DNA from 3 places in the Streptomyces sp. RKAG293 genome. Region 2 is predicted to be linked to each of the others. Evidence: riboswitches for the same ligand, from Rfam matches in the RefSeq annotation. Region 2 holds a riboswitch; each other region holds the start of a gene.

Region 1 (4,992 bases), 4.6 Mb from region 2:
CGCGGCCGAACTGGAGTTCCGCCTCGACGGCCTCGCGGATCATGTCGGTGATCTGCTGGTCGAGTTCCGCGTCGAAGAGGTCCGGCTCCTCCTCGCGGACGGTGTCGACGAACGCGAACGCCGCGTCCATGTGACCGGTCTCGTCGCGGAAGACCCAGTTGGTGCCGGTCGCCAGTCCGTGCAGCAGGCCCCGCGAGCGGAACCAGTAGACGTAGGCGAAGGCGCCGTAGAAGAACAGCCCCTCGATGCAGGCCGCGAAGCAGATCAGGTTGAGCAGGAAGCGGCGCCGGTCGGACTTGGACTCCAGCCGGTCGATCTTCTCGACGGAGTCCATCCACTTGAAGCAGAACTGCGCCTTCTCGCGGATCGACGGGATGCTCTCGACCGCGTCGAAGGCGGCGGCCCGGTCGTCCGGGTCGGGGAGGTACGTGTCGAGCAGCGTCAGATAGAACTGGACGTGCACGGCCTCCTCGAAGAGCTGGCGGGACAGGTAGAGCCGGGCCTCGGGCGAGTTGATGTGCTTGTAGAGCGTGAGCACGAGGTTGTTGGAGACGATCGAGTCACCGGTCGCGAAGAACGCGACGAGGCGGCCGATCATGTGCTGCTCGCCGGGGGAGAGCTTGGCGAGGTCGGCGACGTCGGAGTGGAGGTCGACCTCCTCGACGGACCAGGTGTTCTTGATCGCGTTGTGGTAGCGCTCGTAGAACTCCGGGTAGCGCATCGGACGCAGGGTCAGCTCGAAGCCCGGGTCCAGGAGGTGCTTCTCGTGCGTCGTCGTGTTGGGTGTGCTGGGCATTACTGGCAGGCCTCGCAGGACTCGGGGTTTTCCAGGGAGCAGGCGACGGCGTCGTCGTCGGTCGTCTGCTGGACGGGGATGGGCGCGGGCACGGCGGCCGCCGGCGCTGCCGCGGCGGCGCGGGCGATCCTGGTGGCCGGCCGGGACCGCAGGTAGTACGTGGTCTTCAGACCCTGCTTCCAGGCGTACGCGTACATCGAGCTGAGCTTGCCGATGGTCGGCGAGGCCATGAAGAGGTTCAGCGACTGGCTCTGGTCGAGGTACGGGGTGCGCGCCGCGGCCATGTCGATCAGGGCGCGCTGCGGCAGCTCCCAGGCGGTGCGGTACAGGGCGCGCACCTCGGCCGGGATCCAGGTGAAGCCCTCGACGGAGCCGTTGGACTCGCGCAGCGCCTCGCGGGACTGGGCGTCCCAGACGCCGAGCTCCTTGAGCTCGTTCACCAGGTAGGAGTTGACCTGGAGGAACTCACCCGACAGCGTCTCGCGCTTGAAGAGGTTGGAGACCTGCGGCTCGATGCACTCGTAGACACCGGCGATCGAGGCGATCGTCGCGGTCGGCGCGATGGCCAGCAGTAGGGAGTTGCGCATGCCGGTCTTCGCGATCCGGGCGCGCAGCGCGTTCCAGCGCTCCGGCCAGAGCGACTCGGCGGTGTCGTAGTGGTCGGGGTGCAGCACGCCCTGGGCGGTACGGGTCTGCTCCCAGCCGGGGTGCGGGCCGTGCCGCTCGGCGAGGGTGGCGGACGCCTCGTACGCGGCGAGCATGATCCGCTCGGAGATGCGGGTGGACAGCGTCCGCGCTTCGGCGGAGTCGAACGGCAGCCGCAGCTGGAAGAAGACGTCCTGCAGGCCCATCAGGCCCAGGCCCACCGGCCGCCAGCGGGAGTTCGACGCGCCGGCCTGGTCGGTCGGGTAGAAGTTGATGTCCACCACGCGGTCGAGGAAGGTGACGGCGGTGCGGACCGTCGCGTCGAGCTTCTGCCAGTCCATCTCGCCGTCGGTGCCGAGGTGGGCGGAGAGGTTGACCGAGCCGAGGTTGCAGACGGCGGTCTCGCCGTCGTCGGAGACCTCCAGGATCTCGGTGCACAGGTTCGAGGAGTGGACGACGTTGCCGGGCAGCGCCGTCTGGTTGGCGGTGCGGTTGGCGGAGTCCTTGAAGTTCAGCCAGCCGTTGCCGGTCTGCGCGAGGGTGCGCATCATCCGGGCGTAGAGCTGGCGGGCCGGGATGGTCTTGATGGCCAGACCGGCGGACTCGGCCTTGTGGTAGGCGGCGTCGAAGTCGCCGCCCCACAGGTCGACGAGCTCGGGTACGTCGGCGGGGGAGAACAGCGACCAGTCGGTGTCGGAGTCCACCCGGCGCATGAACTCGTCGGGGATCCAGTGCGCGAGGTTGAGGTTGTGCGTACGCCTGGCCTCCTCGCCGGTGTTGTCGCGCAGCTCCAGGAACTCCTCGATGTCGGCGTGCCACGTCTCCAGGTAGACGGCGGCGGCGCCCTTGCGCCGGCCGCCCTGGTTGACGGCGGCGACGGACGCGTCGAGGGTGCGCAGGAACGGGACGATGCCGTTGGAGTGCCCGTTGGTGCCGCGGATCAGCGAGCCGCGGGAGCGGATCCGGCTGAACGGGATGCCGATGCCGCCGGCGTGCTTCGAGAGCCGGGCGACCTGGTGGTAGCGGTCGTAGATCGAGTCCAGCTCGTCGAGCGGGGAGTCCAGCAGGTAGCACGACGACATCTGCGGGTGCCGGGTGCCGGAGTTGAAGAGCGTGGGGGAGCTGGGGAGGTAGGAGAGCGTGCTGGTCAGCGCGTAGAGCTCGCCGACCTCGACGAGGGCGCGCACCGAGTGGTCCTCGGCCAGGCCGCAGGCGACGCGCAGCAGGAAGTGCTGCGGGGTCTCGATGACCTGGCGGGTGATCGGGTGCCGCAGCAGATAGCGGCTGTGCAGGGTGCGCAGGCCGAAGTACTCGAGGCGGTCGTCGGCGGTGTCGTCGATCATCGCGTCCAGGCGGGCGGCGTGCAGCAGGACGAACTCGGCGGTGGCGTCGGCGATCAGGCCTTCGCGGTGCCCGACGGCGATGGAGGCGGAGAAGGAGACGGCGCCCTGCCCCGCCGCCTCGTCGGCGACCGCGCGGGCCAGCAGCCGGGCCGCGAGCCGGCTGTACTGCGGGTCCTCGGAGATCAGTCCGGCGGCGGCCTCGGTGGCCAGCGCCCGCAGTTCGGCCTCGTCCGATCCGGCGTTGCGGCCGCGGAGGGCGGCAGCGGCGACCCGGCCGGGGTCGGTGTCGGGGAGGTCGACGGTCAGTTCCGTCAGGGTGTGCAGCAGGATGGTTCCTGCTGAGGCGGGGGCTGCGGGCGCGATGGTCACGTTGGTGCTCTCTCCCTCGAACGCGGCGACGGCGTCGCGAGGGGGGAGGAGCAGGCGCGTTCGGGCACACCGCATCAGGGCAGGGGTGTGCCATATCGCGTCCGCCGGCCCAACCCGCGAGGCCCGGACAACACTGCACCCGGAAGGCAGGACCGGGTGCGCCGTCGGCAGGTGGCCGGACTGTGCGGGCGTGCGCAGGCACGACCGCTCACCGTTGCGGGGCAGTGCCGGATTCTCACCGGCTTCCCCTGCGTGGACAGCGGTCCTGAGCATACATCTAGTGGCGCCTCGCAGCGGTAACCCCAGATGTTGTGTCTGGTGTGTTGCGCCGTGGACGGTATGCGTTACAACGGGAGGGCGTACGTGAACAGGTGGACGCCCGGAACGGGCGACCAGTCGCGGTCCGGCGTGCGCCGGAATCCGAGCCGTTCGTAGATCCGGTGGGCGCCGGTCATCGACTGCTGGGTGGACATCACCAGTTGCCGGACGCCGAGGGCGCGGGCCCGTTCCACACACGCCAGGACGAGTGCCTCGCCGGTGCCGCGGCCGCGCGCGGACGGGTCGACGGCGAGCATCCGGAACTCCGCCTCGCCGTCCCGGGCTATGTCGCCCCAGGGGCTGCCGGGAGGGGCGAACGTCACGCAGCCGAGCAGCGTGTCGTCCGCCGCGTCGACGGCGACGAGCACCTCCGCGGACACCGCGCGGGCGCGGGCGTCGCGCAGCTTCGGGGCGTACTGGCCGTCCGGCTGGGTGTGGCCGTCGGCGATGAAGGCGTCGGCGGTGATGCGGCCTGCCGCATCGAGCTCGTCCGCTCGCGCGGGGCGGATGATGATGTCCATCCCCGCAGTCTGCCGCATGGCCGGCGCCGGCCCGCGGGGAGTACGGGGGAGTCCATCGGGTGCCTTCAGACGACCGGGCTGAAGGCGCCGCGGGTCGCCTCCGCCGGCACTCGGCTGGGGGAGGACTGCTCCTCGCGACGCCGCTCCGCGGCCCTCGCGGCCCGGATCTGGCGGGAGATGCGGAGCTCGATGCCGAAGCCGATCAGGGCGGGCAGGGCGATGAGGAGGATCAGGGCGCCGGCGGCCAGGAGGCCGAGGAATGTGTTCATGCATCTATTTTCGCGGGGGGTGCTCCGCCATGGCAGTGGCAGGACTGACGCACTACCGCTAATTACTGCCAAGTGCGATGCTGGTCCCATGCTGGAAAACGTCGCAGTGGTGCTGATGGACGGCGGACACGCCTTCGAACTGGGCGTCGTCTGCGAAGTCTTCGGCATCGACCGCAGTGAGCAGGGGCTGCCCGTCTACGACTTCGCCGTCGTCGGCATCGGGAAGCAGCCCGTCCAGTTGCACAACGGCATGGACGTCTCGACGCCGTACGGGATCGACCGGCTGGAGGAGGCGGACCTCATCGCCGTCCCGGCCGGGTGCGACTACCCCGAGCGGGCGGAGTACCCGCCGGAGCTGCTGCGCGCGCTGCGCGGAGCCGTGGAGCGGGGCGGCCGGGTGCTCAGCGTGTGCTCGGGGGCGTTCGTGCTGGGCGCGGCCGGGCTGCTGGACGGCCGGAGCTGCACCACGCACTGGCGGCACACGGACGCGCTGGCGCGCCGCTTCCCGCTCGCCCGGATCGAGCCGGACGTGCTGTACGTGGACGACGACCCGGTGATCACGTCCGCCGGTACGGCCGCGGGCATCGACGCCTGTCTGCACCTGGTCCGCAAGGAGCAGGGCGGCGCGGTGGCCTCCGGCATCGCCCGGCGCATGGTGGTGCCGCCGCACCGGGAGGGCGGGCAGGCGCAGTACGTGGACCGGCCGCTGCCGCGCGGCCGGTGCGACACCG
Region 2 (4,992 bases):
GCGCCGCGACGCTGCTGATGCCGGGGATCACCTCGTAGTCGAACGCGACCGTCCCGCGGCCGAGAACGTCCTCCAGGATGCCCAGGGTGCTGTCGTACAGGGCGGGATCGCCCCACACCAGGAAGGCGCCGCACTCGTCGTCCGCCAGCTCCGAGGTGATGAAGTGCTCGTAGATGTCGGCCCGGCGATGGCGCCAGTCACCGACGGCCGACGCGTAGACCGGTGACGGCGCCGTACGGTCCCGGTCCGGGTCCTGGGCCGACACCAGCCGGTGCGGGCGCGTCACATGCTGTTCGATGATGTCGTGGCGCAGCTGGACCAGGTCCGACTTCTCCTCGCCCTTGTCCAGCACGAAGAACACGTCGGCCTGATTGAGCGCCTTGACCGCCTGCAGCGTCAGATGGTCCGGGTCGCCCGCGCCGATACCGATGACAAAGATCTTTCTCACGGCATCGAGTCTGCACCATGCGGTCGGGGCGTGACGCCGCCGGGGGCGGCCTGCGGGCTGCCGCCCCCGGCGGGCCGGGGGTCAGAACGCGGTCAGGGTGAAGACGACCTTGTCACCGGTCCTGATACGGAACTGGCAGCCGCCCACGGGGGTCGGCGTGCCGTTGACGGAGATGTTCCAGTACTCGCTCGCGCCCGCCGTGTCGGCGGCTATGCGGCTGACCGCGTAGTCGTCGAACGAGGGGTACCAGGTGCCGTCCCAGGAGAAGTGCGCCCGTCTCGCCGCGTCGTCGAGCGCCGCGGTCGGGGTGGCCACCCGGCCCGGGTTGGCGCCGCCGTTGGTCCCGTCGCACCGGTGCGTGCCACCGGTGGCGGTCGTGACGTCATGGCCGCTGGTCAGAACGATGCCGTTGAAGACCGTGTGGGTGGTGTCGACGACCGTGACCCGGACGAGCACGGGAAGCGAGGCGGCGGTGGCCGGAGTGGCGGACGCGGCGGACGCCGAGGGAGCGATCGCCGTGAAGGCGAGAGCGGCGGCGGCCAGGGCGATGCGCCGGGATGCGGTACGCAGCACGATATGGAGAGCCTTTCGTACGGGGCCGGCGCCGGGACCCCGCACGTGTCCCCCACGGCACGTCGAACCCCTGGCGCGTTCCATGAAGGAAGCGGCAGGGGCCGGAGAACCAGGAGGGGTTCGGGCTCCACGCTGCAGACCATGACAGTGAGAAGCAGTGCACGTCGTACGGCGGGCTCTCCGGCTCGCAGCGCGGAACGCTGCTCACGGTTGCAGGTCAGCGCCGGATTCCCACCGGCTTTCCCCACTCGCGGACGCATGAAATTGTCGGCCCCGCCGCCCGTCGGACGGCCGGAACCGGTCGCATCGTACGGCCCGCCGCGCCTCGCGCACCACCCCTGTTTCCGGGTACTCGAGCGGGCCACGGGGCGGGACGAGCCGGTGTCCCATTTCACCGTCCGGTAGCTGAACAATGCTGACCCGGCGGCCCCTTTGGCCATAGGCTGGACGGTGCAGCTGGTTCGCCCTGTCCGCCAGACAGGCGCGTCGTAAGAGGGAACCCGGTGGAATTCCGGGACTGCCCCGCAGCGGTGAGTGGGAACGACCGCCGTCATACGCACTGGGACCCGAGCCGGGATCTGGGAAGCGACGGCCAGTAGGTGTCTCGTGTCCGTACGAGACGCGCCCGCGAGTCCGAAGACCTGCCACTGCCCGCGCGCCCCCAACGGCGCACGGTGATTCCGGAGACCTCGAGGGCGGGTCGGAGTACACATCAGGCGGGCACGTGCGGCGTTCCGGCGCTTCAGCGACGTGATCCCGTCCGGTCTGTGGTCCCTTCGCGCCGTCGATTCTCCCGGGGTCCTATGGGAGACACTCGCGAAGGAGAGTTCCATGACCAGCACGTCCGCCACCGCACGCTCGACCGTGCACGGCTACCCCCGGCAGGGCCGGAACCGGGAGCTGAAGAAGGCGATCGAGGGCTACTGGAAGGGCGACGTCGGTGCTGACGCCCTGCGGGACGCCGCCGCTGAGCTGCGCCGCACCAACTGGCGGCAGCTCGCCGACGCCGGCATCCAGGAGGTCCCGACCGGCGACTTCTCGTACTACGACCACGTCCTGGACACCAGCGTCATGGTCGGCGCGATTCCGGCCCGGCACCGCGCCGCGGTCGCCGCCGACGCCCTGGACGGCTATTTCGCGATGGCCCGCGGCACGCAGGACGTCGCGCCGCTCGAGATGACCAAGTGGTTCGACACCAACTACCACTACCTGGTGCCCGAGCTGGGCCCGGACACCGTCTTCAGCGCCGACTCGACCCAGCAGGTCGCCGAGCTGAAGGAAGCGCTCGCCCTCGGCCTCTCCGCGCGCCCGGTCCTCGTCGGTCCGGTCACCTACCTCCTGCTCGCCAAGCCCGCCCCCGGCGTCGCGGCGGACTTCGAACCGCTGACGCTCCTCGACCGGCTGCTGCCCGTGTACGCCGAGGTGCTCGCGGATCTGCTCGCCGCAGGGGCCGAGTGGGTGCAGCTCGACGAGCCGGCCCTGGTCCAGGACCGCACCCCGGGTGAACTCAACGCCGCCGCGCGCACCTACCGTGTGCTGGGCGGTCTCACCGACCGGCCGAAACTGCTGGTCGCGTCCTACTTCGACCGGCTGGGCGAGGCCCTGCCGATCCTCGCCAAGGCGCCCATCGACGGGCTGGCGCTGGACTTCACCGGTCCGGCCGCGGCCAACCTCGACGACCTCGCGGCCGTCGGCGGGCTGCCCGGCAAGCGCCTGCTGGCGGGTGTCGTCAACGGCCGCAACGTCTGGATCAACGACTACGAGAAGTCGCTGTCCGTCCTCGGCACGCTCCTCGGGCTGGCCGAGCGGGTCGACGTCGCCTCCTCCTGCTCCCTGCTGCACGTCCCGCTGGACGCCACGGCCGAGCGCGACATCGACCCGCAGATCGCCCGCTGGCTGGCCTTCGCCCGGCAGAAGACCGCCGAGATCGTCACCCTGGCGCGCGGACTGTCCCAGGGCACCGACACGATCGCGGCCGAACTCGCCGCCAACCGGGCCGACCTGGCCTCCCGGGCCGGTTCCGCCCTCACCAACGACCCGGCCGTCAGAACCCGCGCCGCGGCCGTCACCGACAGCGACGCCCGCCGCTCCCAGCCCTACGAGGAACGGGCCGCCGCCCAGCGCGCCCACCTCGGGCTGCCGCTGCTGCCGACGACCACGATCGGCTCGTTCCCGCAGACCACCGAACTGCGCACCGCACGGGCCGAGCTGCGGGCCGGGCGCATCGACACCGCCGCGTACGACGCCCGTATCGAGGCCGAGATCCGCGAGGTCCTCTCCTTCCAGGAGAAGGCCGGCATCGACGTCCTGGTGCACGGCGAGCCCGAACGCAACGACATGGTGCAGTACTTCGCCGAGCAGCTGACCGGCTACCTCGCCACCCAGCACGGCTGGGTCCAGTCCTACGGGACCCGCTACGTCCGGCCGCCGATCCTCGCCGGGGACATCTCCCGCCCCGAGCCGATGACGGTCCGCTGGACACGGTTCGCCCAGTCCCTCACCACCCGCCCGGTCAAGGGCATGCTGACCGGGCCCGTCACCATGCTGGCCTGGTCCTTCGTCCGTGACGACCAGCCGCTCGGCGACACCGCCCGCCAGGTCGCGCTCGCCCTGCGCGACGAGGTCGACGATCTGGAGGCGGCGGGCAGTTCGGTGATCCAGGTGGACGAGCCCGCGCTGCGCGAGACGCTGCCGCTGCGCGCCGACGGCCATGCCGAGTACCTTGGCTGGGCGACCGAGGCCTTCCGCCTCACCGCCGGCGGGGTCCGTCCCGACACCCAGATCCACACCCACATGTGCTACGCGGAGTTCGGTGACATCTTCCAGGCCATCGACGATCTCGACGCCGACGTCATCAGCCTGGAAGCCGCCCGTTCCCACATGCAGGTCGCGGGCGAGCTGGCCACCGCCGGCTATCCGCGCGAGGTCGGTCCGGGCGTCTACGACATCCACTCCCCCCGGATCCCCAGCGCGGCGGAGGCGGCGGCCCTGCTCCGCAAGGGCCTTGAGGCGATTCCCGCCGAACGGCTCTGGGTCAACCCGGACTGCGGTCTGAAGACCCGCGGCTGGCCGGAGGTCAGGACTTCCCTGGAGAACCTCGTCACCGCCGCCCGCGAGGTGCGGAGCACGCTGCCCAGCGCGACCTCCTGACGCGGCCGTGGCCGGGGCGGACACCCCAGGGTGCCCGCCCCGGCCGCGCGCTAGCGCAGTGCCGCCCGCCGTTCCGTACGGGACCGTCCCGGTTCATCCTTTCGGGTTAAGCAAGGAATGTTTGTCCCGGACCGCATCCGGAGGGGCGCTCTGATGGGGGCGCCGCGCCGACCGTCGTGGACGCGGCCCGGACAGCGATCGAACGAGGTGCGGGGGAATGGGCTCTGTTGCTCTGGGCGTCTGGCTGCTCACCGCCTCCCTGGGGGCATATCTGTTCACGATCTGGCTGCGCCACGGTGGCCTGCGGCAACGCGAGGCCGGCATCACCCGGTTACCGGTCTCGCTGATCCTGGGGCACATCCTGCTGGCCGTGGTCGGCCTGGCCGCGTGGACGGTCTTCCTCTTCGGCGATCTGATGGCCTCCGCGTGGGCGGCCTGCGGTGTCGTGCTCGTCGTGGCGTCCCTGGGCCTGATGATGCTGTTCCGCTGGCTGCCCAGCCCCGGTCGCCATGCGCACGGCGAGCGGACCGCCGAGCGGCACTTCCCCGTCACGGCGGTCGTCGCTCACGGCATCTGCGCGGTCGTCACCGTCCTCCTGGTGCTGGCGGTGGCGGTCCACTCGGCCTGAGCGCCCGGCCCGGGCCGACCCGAAGCGTTACGCCCGTAATGCGAACCCTGTCCTCTGCGTAGATCCTGAAGATGTTGTCCATCACGCGAGGAGGTCCGCCATGTCCATGCTCGACAAAATCAAAGGCATGCTCAAGGGTCACGAGGATCAGGCGAAGCAGGGTGTCGAGAAGGCCGGTGACCTCGTCGACAAG
Region 3 (4,992 bases), 1.3 Mb from region 2:
ACCCGCAGCCCGTCCTCCTCGTCGATGCCCAGCCCGTGCGCGAACGGCAGCACGCCGTACACGGACCGGCCGGTGAGCCCGCGCAGCATGTCCAGACCCGGCTCCAGCAGCGAGACGTCGCCGCGGAACTTGTTGACGAGGTAGCCGCAGACCAGTTCCTGGTCCTCGGGGCTCAGCAGGGCCGTCGTGCCGAAGAACGAGGCGAAGACGCCGCCCCGGTCGATGTCCCCGACCACCACGACCGGCAGCCGCGCCGCGCGGGCCAGGCCCATGTTCACGATGTCGTTGTGCCGCAGGTTGATCTCGGCCGGACTGCCCGCCCCTTCACAGATCACCGCGTCATACGTGCCCCGCAGTTCGGCCAGGCACTCCACGACGACGGGGAGCAGCGTGGACTGCTTCCCGCCGTACGGTGTTCCTCCGGCGGACGACGACCCCTCGGGCCCACCGTGGTAGCCGCGGGCGCTCATCTCTCCCACCGGCTTGCCGAGCAGCACCACTTGGCTGCTGCTGTCGCTGCCGGGCTTGAGCAGCACCGGGTTCATCAGCGCCGTCGGCTCGACCCGGGCCGCCTGCGCCTGCATGGCCTGCGCCCGCCCGATCTCCGCGCCCTCGCGGGTCACGAACGAGTTCAGCGACATGTTCTGCGCCTTGAAGGGCGCGACCTTCACGCCCTGCCGGACCAGCCAGCGGCAGATGCCCGCCGTGACGACGCTCTTGCCCGCGTCGGACGTGGTCCCGGCGACCAGCAGCCCTCCGCCGGTGCGGCGCACGCCGCGTGTACCGCTCATCGGGTTCCCTCCTCGGTGGATGCCGACAGCGCGGTGACGGCCAGCCGTCCGCCGGCGCAGACCGCCAGCGCCAGCAGGCCGACGCGGCGCGAGAGCCGTACGGCGCGGGCGATGTCGGCGACTTCGGGCGGCCGGTTGCCGGCGCCCAGTACGGCGCGGTGCTCCACGCGGCCGGCGTAGGCGAGGGTGCCGCCGAGCCGGACGCCCAGTGCGCCCGCGAAGGAGGCTTCCACCGGGCCCGCGTTGGGGCTGGGGTGGCCGGCGGCGTCCCGGCGCCAGGCGCGTAGCGCGCCGCGCGGATCGGGTCCGGCGAGCGTGGCGAGGACGGCGGTCAGCCGGGCGCCGGGCCAGCCGGCGACGTCGTCGAGGCGGGCGGAGGCCCAGCCGAACCGGCGGTAGCGCGGCGACTTGTGACCGGCCATCGCGTCCAGGGTGTTGACGGCACGGAAGCCGACGAGCCCCGGCACGCCGGCCGCCGCGCCCCACACCAGGGCGCCGACGACCGCGTCTGAGGTGTTCTCGGCCACGGACTCCACGACCGCCCGCGCGATCTGCCCGGCGTCCAGGGCCTGCGGGTCGCGGCCGCACAGGTTCGGCAGCCGCTCGCGGGCCGCTTCGAGGTCGCCCGCCTCCAGCGCCGCGGCGACGGCCAGCGCTTCACGGCCCAGCGAGGTGCCGCCCAGCACCGACCAGGTGGCGGCCGCGGTCAGGGCGATGGTGGCGGCGGGGGAGGGGCGTACGGCCCGTGCGGCCAGCGCGGCGGCGGCGGTCGCGCCGCCCGCGCACAGCGCGGTGTACAGCGCGCCGTGGCCGCGGTGGTCGCGCCACAGCCGGCGTTCGGCGGCGGTCGCGGCGCGGCCGAACACGGCGACCGGGTGGCCGCGGCGTGGATCGCCCGCGATCAGGTCGCCGAGCTGGCCGAGAGCGGCGCCGCACGCGAAGGCGTGTCCGGCTCGCACGGTGTCAGCCCGCCGTCACGCCTCGACGGGACAGGGCCTGGGGATCCGGTGGAGTACGACGGCGGCCGGGCATGGCAGGAGTCCTCACTCAGGGTCCGCGCCCTGGTTCGACGTGACCGGCGGTTGAGAGTCTCCTGGCTCCCGGATCCGCGCACCCCCGACCGTCCGGCCGATCGCTCGGCGCTGACGTTCTGGTGGGGGTGCACTCCCCGGTGACAGTGGCGGGACCGCGCCGGATTCACACCGGACTTCCTCTCCTACCGCCGTATGGCACCGGGCAGTCCACCACGTGCCGCGAACCCCGTCAACTCGCTGTTGACCTGCGACGGAAGATGTGCGAAGGCCCACACCCGCGGGTTCGCGGATGCGGGCCTGCGCCGTCGGCGCACGGTGCTCGGAAGAGGATCAGGCGACGATCAGGAAGATGCCGTACGCCACCGCCGCCGCGCAGAGCGCGAAGCACGCGTAGGCGCCGGTCCTGGTCAGGACGGCGGAACCGCCGGAGGCGGCCGTTCCGTCGGTGGCGGACCCGCGCTTGGCGAGCCCGACGATGCCGAGGGTGAAGACGCCCACCAGCCCGATGGTCACCGCGAGGGTGACGCCGAGGACGGTACCGAGGGCCTGCCAGTCGATCTGCATGGTGCTGATTCCTTCCGGGCCGGGATCAGGCCGTGGCCGGTGCGGCGTCGACGGGGGTGGCGACGGGGGTGGCGACGGCCGCGGGAGCCGGGATGGTCGCGGCGAGCGGTGCGACGGGTCCGGCGGGCGGCGGGCTGACGGCCGCGATGGCGGCGGTGACCGCACCCTGCGGCTCGACCGGGAGCTCGTTGACGTTGCTGTGGTCGATCGGCTTGCGGCGCGAGGCGAGCCAGATCGCGGTGCAGGCGGCGAGCGCCAGGACGGCGACCCCGGCGATGCCCCACGCGCCCTGGCCGGCCAGCAGCGCGGCACCGGCGGCGACCAGGCCGGCGGCGGGCAGCGTCAGGCCCCAGGCGGCGACCATGCGGCCCGCGGTGCTCCAGCGGACCACCGCGCCCTTGCGGCCGACACCGGAACCCATCACGGAGCCCGAGCAGACCTGGGTGGTGGAGAGCGCGAAACCGAGGTGCGAGGAGGCCAGGATGGTGGCCGCGGCGCCGGTCTGGGCGGCGAAGCCCTGCGGCGCCTCGATGTCGGTGAGGCCCTTGCCCATCGTGCGGATGATGCGCCAGCCGCCGAGGTAGGTGCCGAGCGCGATGGCGGTGCCGGCCGAGACGATGACCCACATCGGCGGGTCGGCGTGCGGGGCGACGACTCCGCCGGTGATCAGGGCGAGGGTGATGACGCCCATCGTCTTCTGCGCGTCGTTGGTGCCGTGCGCGAGCGAGACCAGGCCGGCCGAGGCGATCTGCCCGGCCCGGTAGCCCTTGGCGGTCGCCTTCGGGTCGCTGTTGCGGCCGATCCGGTAGGTGAGCTTGGTGGCGAGCATCGCCGCCAGGCCCGCGACGACCGGGGCGGCGAGCGCCGGGATCAGGACCTTCATGACGACCTTGTCGCCGTTGACGCCATGGGCGCCGACGGAGACCAGGGTCGCGCCGATGAGGCCGCCGAACAGTGCGTGGGAGGAGCTGGACGGGAGCCCGGCCAGCCAGGTCAGCATGTTCCAGACGATGGCGCCGACCAGGCCCGCGAAGATGACTTCCGGCCGGATCCCCGCGCTCTCGTCGATGATGCCGCCGGAGATGGTCTTGGCGACTTCCACGGACAGGAAGGCGCCGACGAGGTTCAGCACGGCGGACATGGCCACCGCCGTCTTGGGCTTGAGTGCGCCGGTGGAGATGGTGGTGGCCATCGCGTTGGCGGTGTCGTGGAAACCGTTCGTGAAATCAAACACGAGAGCGGTCACGATCACGATTCCGATCAGGAGCGTGATGTGTTCCATGTACCCAGGCAATCGTTTGATCGGACAGTGGCGGTGGCGACCGTACGGAGTCCGGGTGAACGGAAGGTTAACTGGCGGCGGCTGCATGGTGCCGCCCCTCGCGGACCGGATTCTTCAGGCCATGCCGGGTGTTGGGGCGGCTGCGCCATCGCCCGGGATCCGGCTCGGCACCGCCCCCGGAATCCGTTTCAGTGCCGCCCGGAGATCCGGTCCGCGACGCGTGCCACCGGGTCCGTTTCACTGCTGCGCCCGGACAGCTCACGGCGGTCCGCGCCGCGGTAGGCCGCGTACATTCCGTGCACACCGATCCAGCGGAACGGCTCCGGCTCCCAGCGCCGTACCCGGTGGCCCACCCAGGGCAGCGCGGTGAGGTCGGTGCCGTGGCCCTGACCCGAGTCCAGCTGCACCAGATCGCGCAGCGTCCGCGCCGCCAGGTTCGCCGTCGCGACGCCGCTGCCGACGTAGCCGCCCGCCCAGCCGAGCCCGGTCGCCCGGTCCAGCTCCACGCTCGCACACCAGTCGCGCGGCACGCCCAGCACCCCTGACCAGGCATGTTCGATCGCCACGCCGGCGGTCGCCGGGAAGAAGCGGACCAGGATCTCGCGCAGCGCCTCGACCGTGGCCGGCTGCGTACGCCCGTCGTTGTCCGTCCGCGAACCGAAGCGGTACGGCACCCCGCGGCCGCCCAGCGCGATCCGGTCGTCGGCCGTGCGCTGCGCGTACATGTAGGCGTGCGCCATGTCGCCGAGCGTCTCGCGGCCCTCCCAGCCGATGGTGTCCCACACCTGCTGGGGCAGCGGCTCGGTGGCGATCATCGAGGAGTTCATCGGCAGCCAGGACCGCTTCTGCCCCTTGAGCGAGGCCGTGAAGCCCTCCGTGCAGCGCAGCACGTACGGGGCGCGCACCGTGCCGTACGGGGTGATCGCGTGTTTCGGCTTGATCTCGGTCACCGTGGTGGACTCGTGGATCACCACGCCCAGCGCCTCGACGGCCTTCGCCAGCCCCTGCAGAAGCTTCACCGGATGTATACGGGCGCCGTGCGGCGTCCAGGCGCCGCCGGAGGTCCCGGTGACCCGGATCCGCTCCGCGGACTCCCGCGCGCCCAGCAGCAGCCGGTCCTTCTCGCCGAAGGCCAGCTCCGCCGCGTGGAACGCCTTCAGCCGGGCGAGCTGCGCGGGGGAGTGCGCGACCTCCAGCACCCCGCCCTTGACGATGTCGGCGTCGATGCCCTCCTCGGCGGCGACCCGCACCACCTCGTCCACCGTCTCGTTCATCGCGTGCTGCAGGGCGACCGCGGCGTCATGGCCGTGCAGCTTCGCGT

The links. A riboswitch is a leader RNA that binds a small molecule or an ion and turns the genes downstream of it on or off. The one in region 2 is predicted to bind cobalamin.
Positions count from the first base shown of each region.
Region 1: it holds a riboswitch for cobalamin, as region 2 does, so the genes downstream of both, LNW72_RS26435 (ribonucleoside-diphosphate reductase subunit alpha) here and metE (5-methyltetrahydropteroyltriglutamate--homocysteine S-methyltransferase) in region 2, are expected to answer to the same signal.
Region 3: it holds a riboswitch for cobalamin, as region 2 does, so the genes downstream of both, LNW72_RS11330 (cobalamin biosynthesis protein) here and metE (5-methyltetrahydropteroyltriglutamate--homocysteine S-methyltransferase) in region 2, are expected to answer to the same signal.

Region 1 covers NZ_JAJOZB010000001.1:5,887,832-5,892,823, forward strand. Annotated here, with positions in the region: gene LNW72_RS26430 (ribonucleotide-diphosphate reductase subunit beta) at 1-796, opposite strand, end outside; gene LNW72_RS26435 (ribonucleoside-diphosphate reductase subunit alpha) at 796-3,153, opposite strand; cobalamin riboswitch at 3,302-3,433, opposite strand; gene LNW72_RS26440 (GNAT family N-acetyltransferase) at 3,498-3,992, opposite strand; gene LNW72_RS26445 (hypothetical protein) at 4,058-4,261, opposite strand; gene LNW72_RS26450 (helix-turn-helix domain-containing protein) at 4,350-4,992, shown strand, end outside.
Region 2 covers NZ_JAJOZB010000001.1:1,300,567-1,305,558, forward strand. Annotated here, with positions in the region: gene cobF (precorrin-6A synthase (deacetylating)) at 1-448, opposite strand, end outside; gene LNW72_RS05740 (DUF4430 domain-containing protein) at 530-1,021, opposite strand; cobalamin riboswitch at 1,174-1,332, opposite strand; cobalamin riboswitch at 1,479-1,668, shown strand; gene metE (5-methyltetrahydropteroyltriglutamate--homocysteine S-methyltransferase) at 1,853-4,171, shown strand; gene LNW72_RS05750 (hypothetical protein) at 4,389-4,799, shown strand; gene LNW72_RS05755 (antitoxin) at 4,900-4,992, shown strand, end outside.
Region 3 covers NZ_JAJOZB010000001.1:2,563,374-2,568,365, reverse strand. Annotated here, with positions in the region: gene LNW72_RS11335 (cobyric acid synthase) at 1-791, opposite strand, end outside; gene LNW72_RS11330 (cobalamin biosynthesis protein) at 788-1,750, opposite strand; cobalamin riboswitch at 1,878-2,006, opposite strand; gene LNW72_RS11325 (hypothetical protein) at 2,156-2,389, opposite strand; gene LNW72_RS11320 (inorganic phosphate transporter) at 2,415-3,671, opposite strand; gene LNW72_RS11315 (FAD-dependent oxidoreductase) at 3,860-4,992, opposite strand, start outside.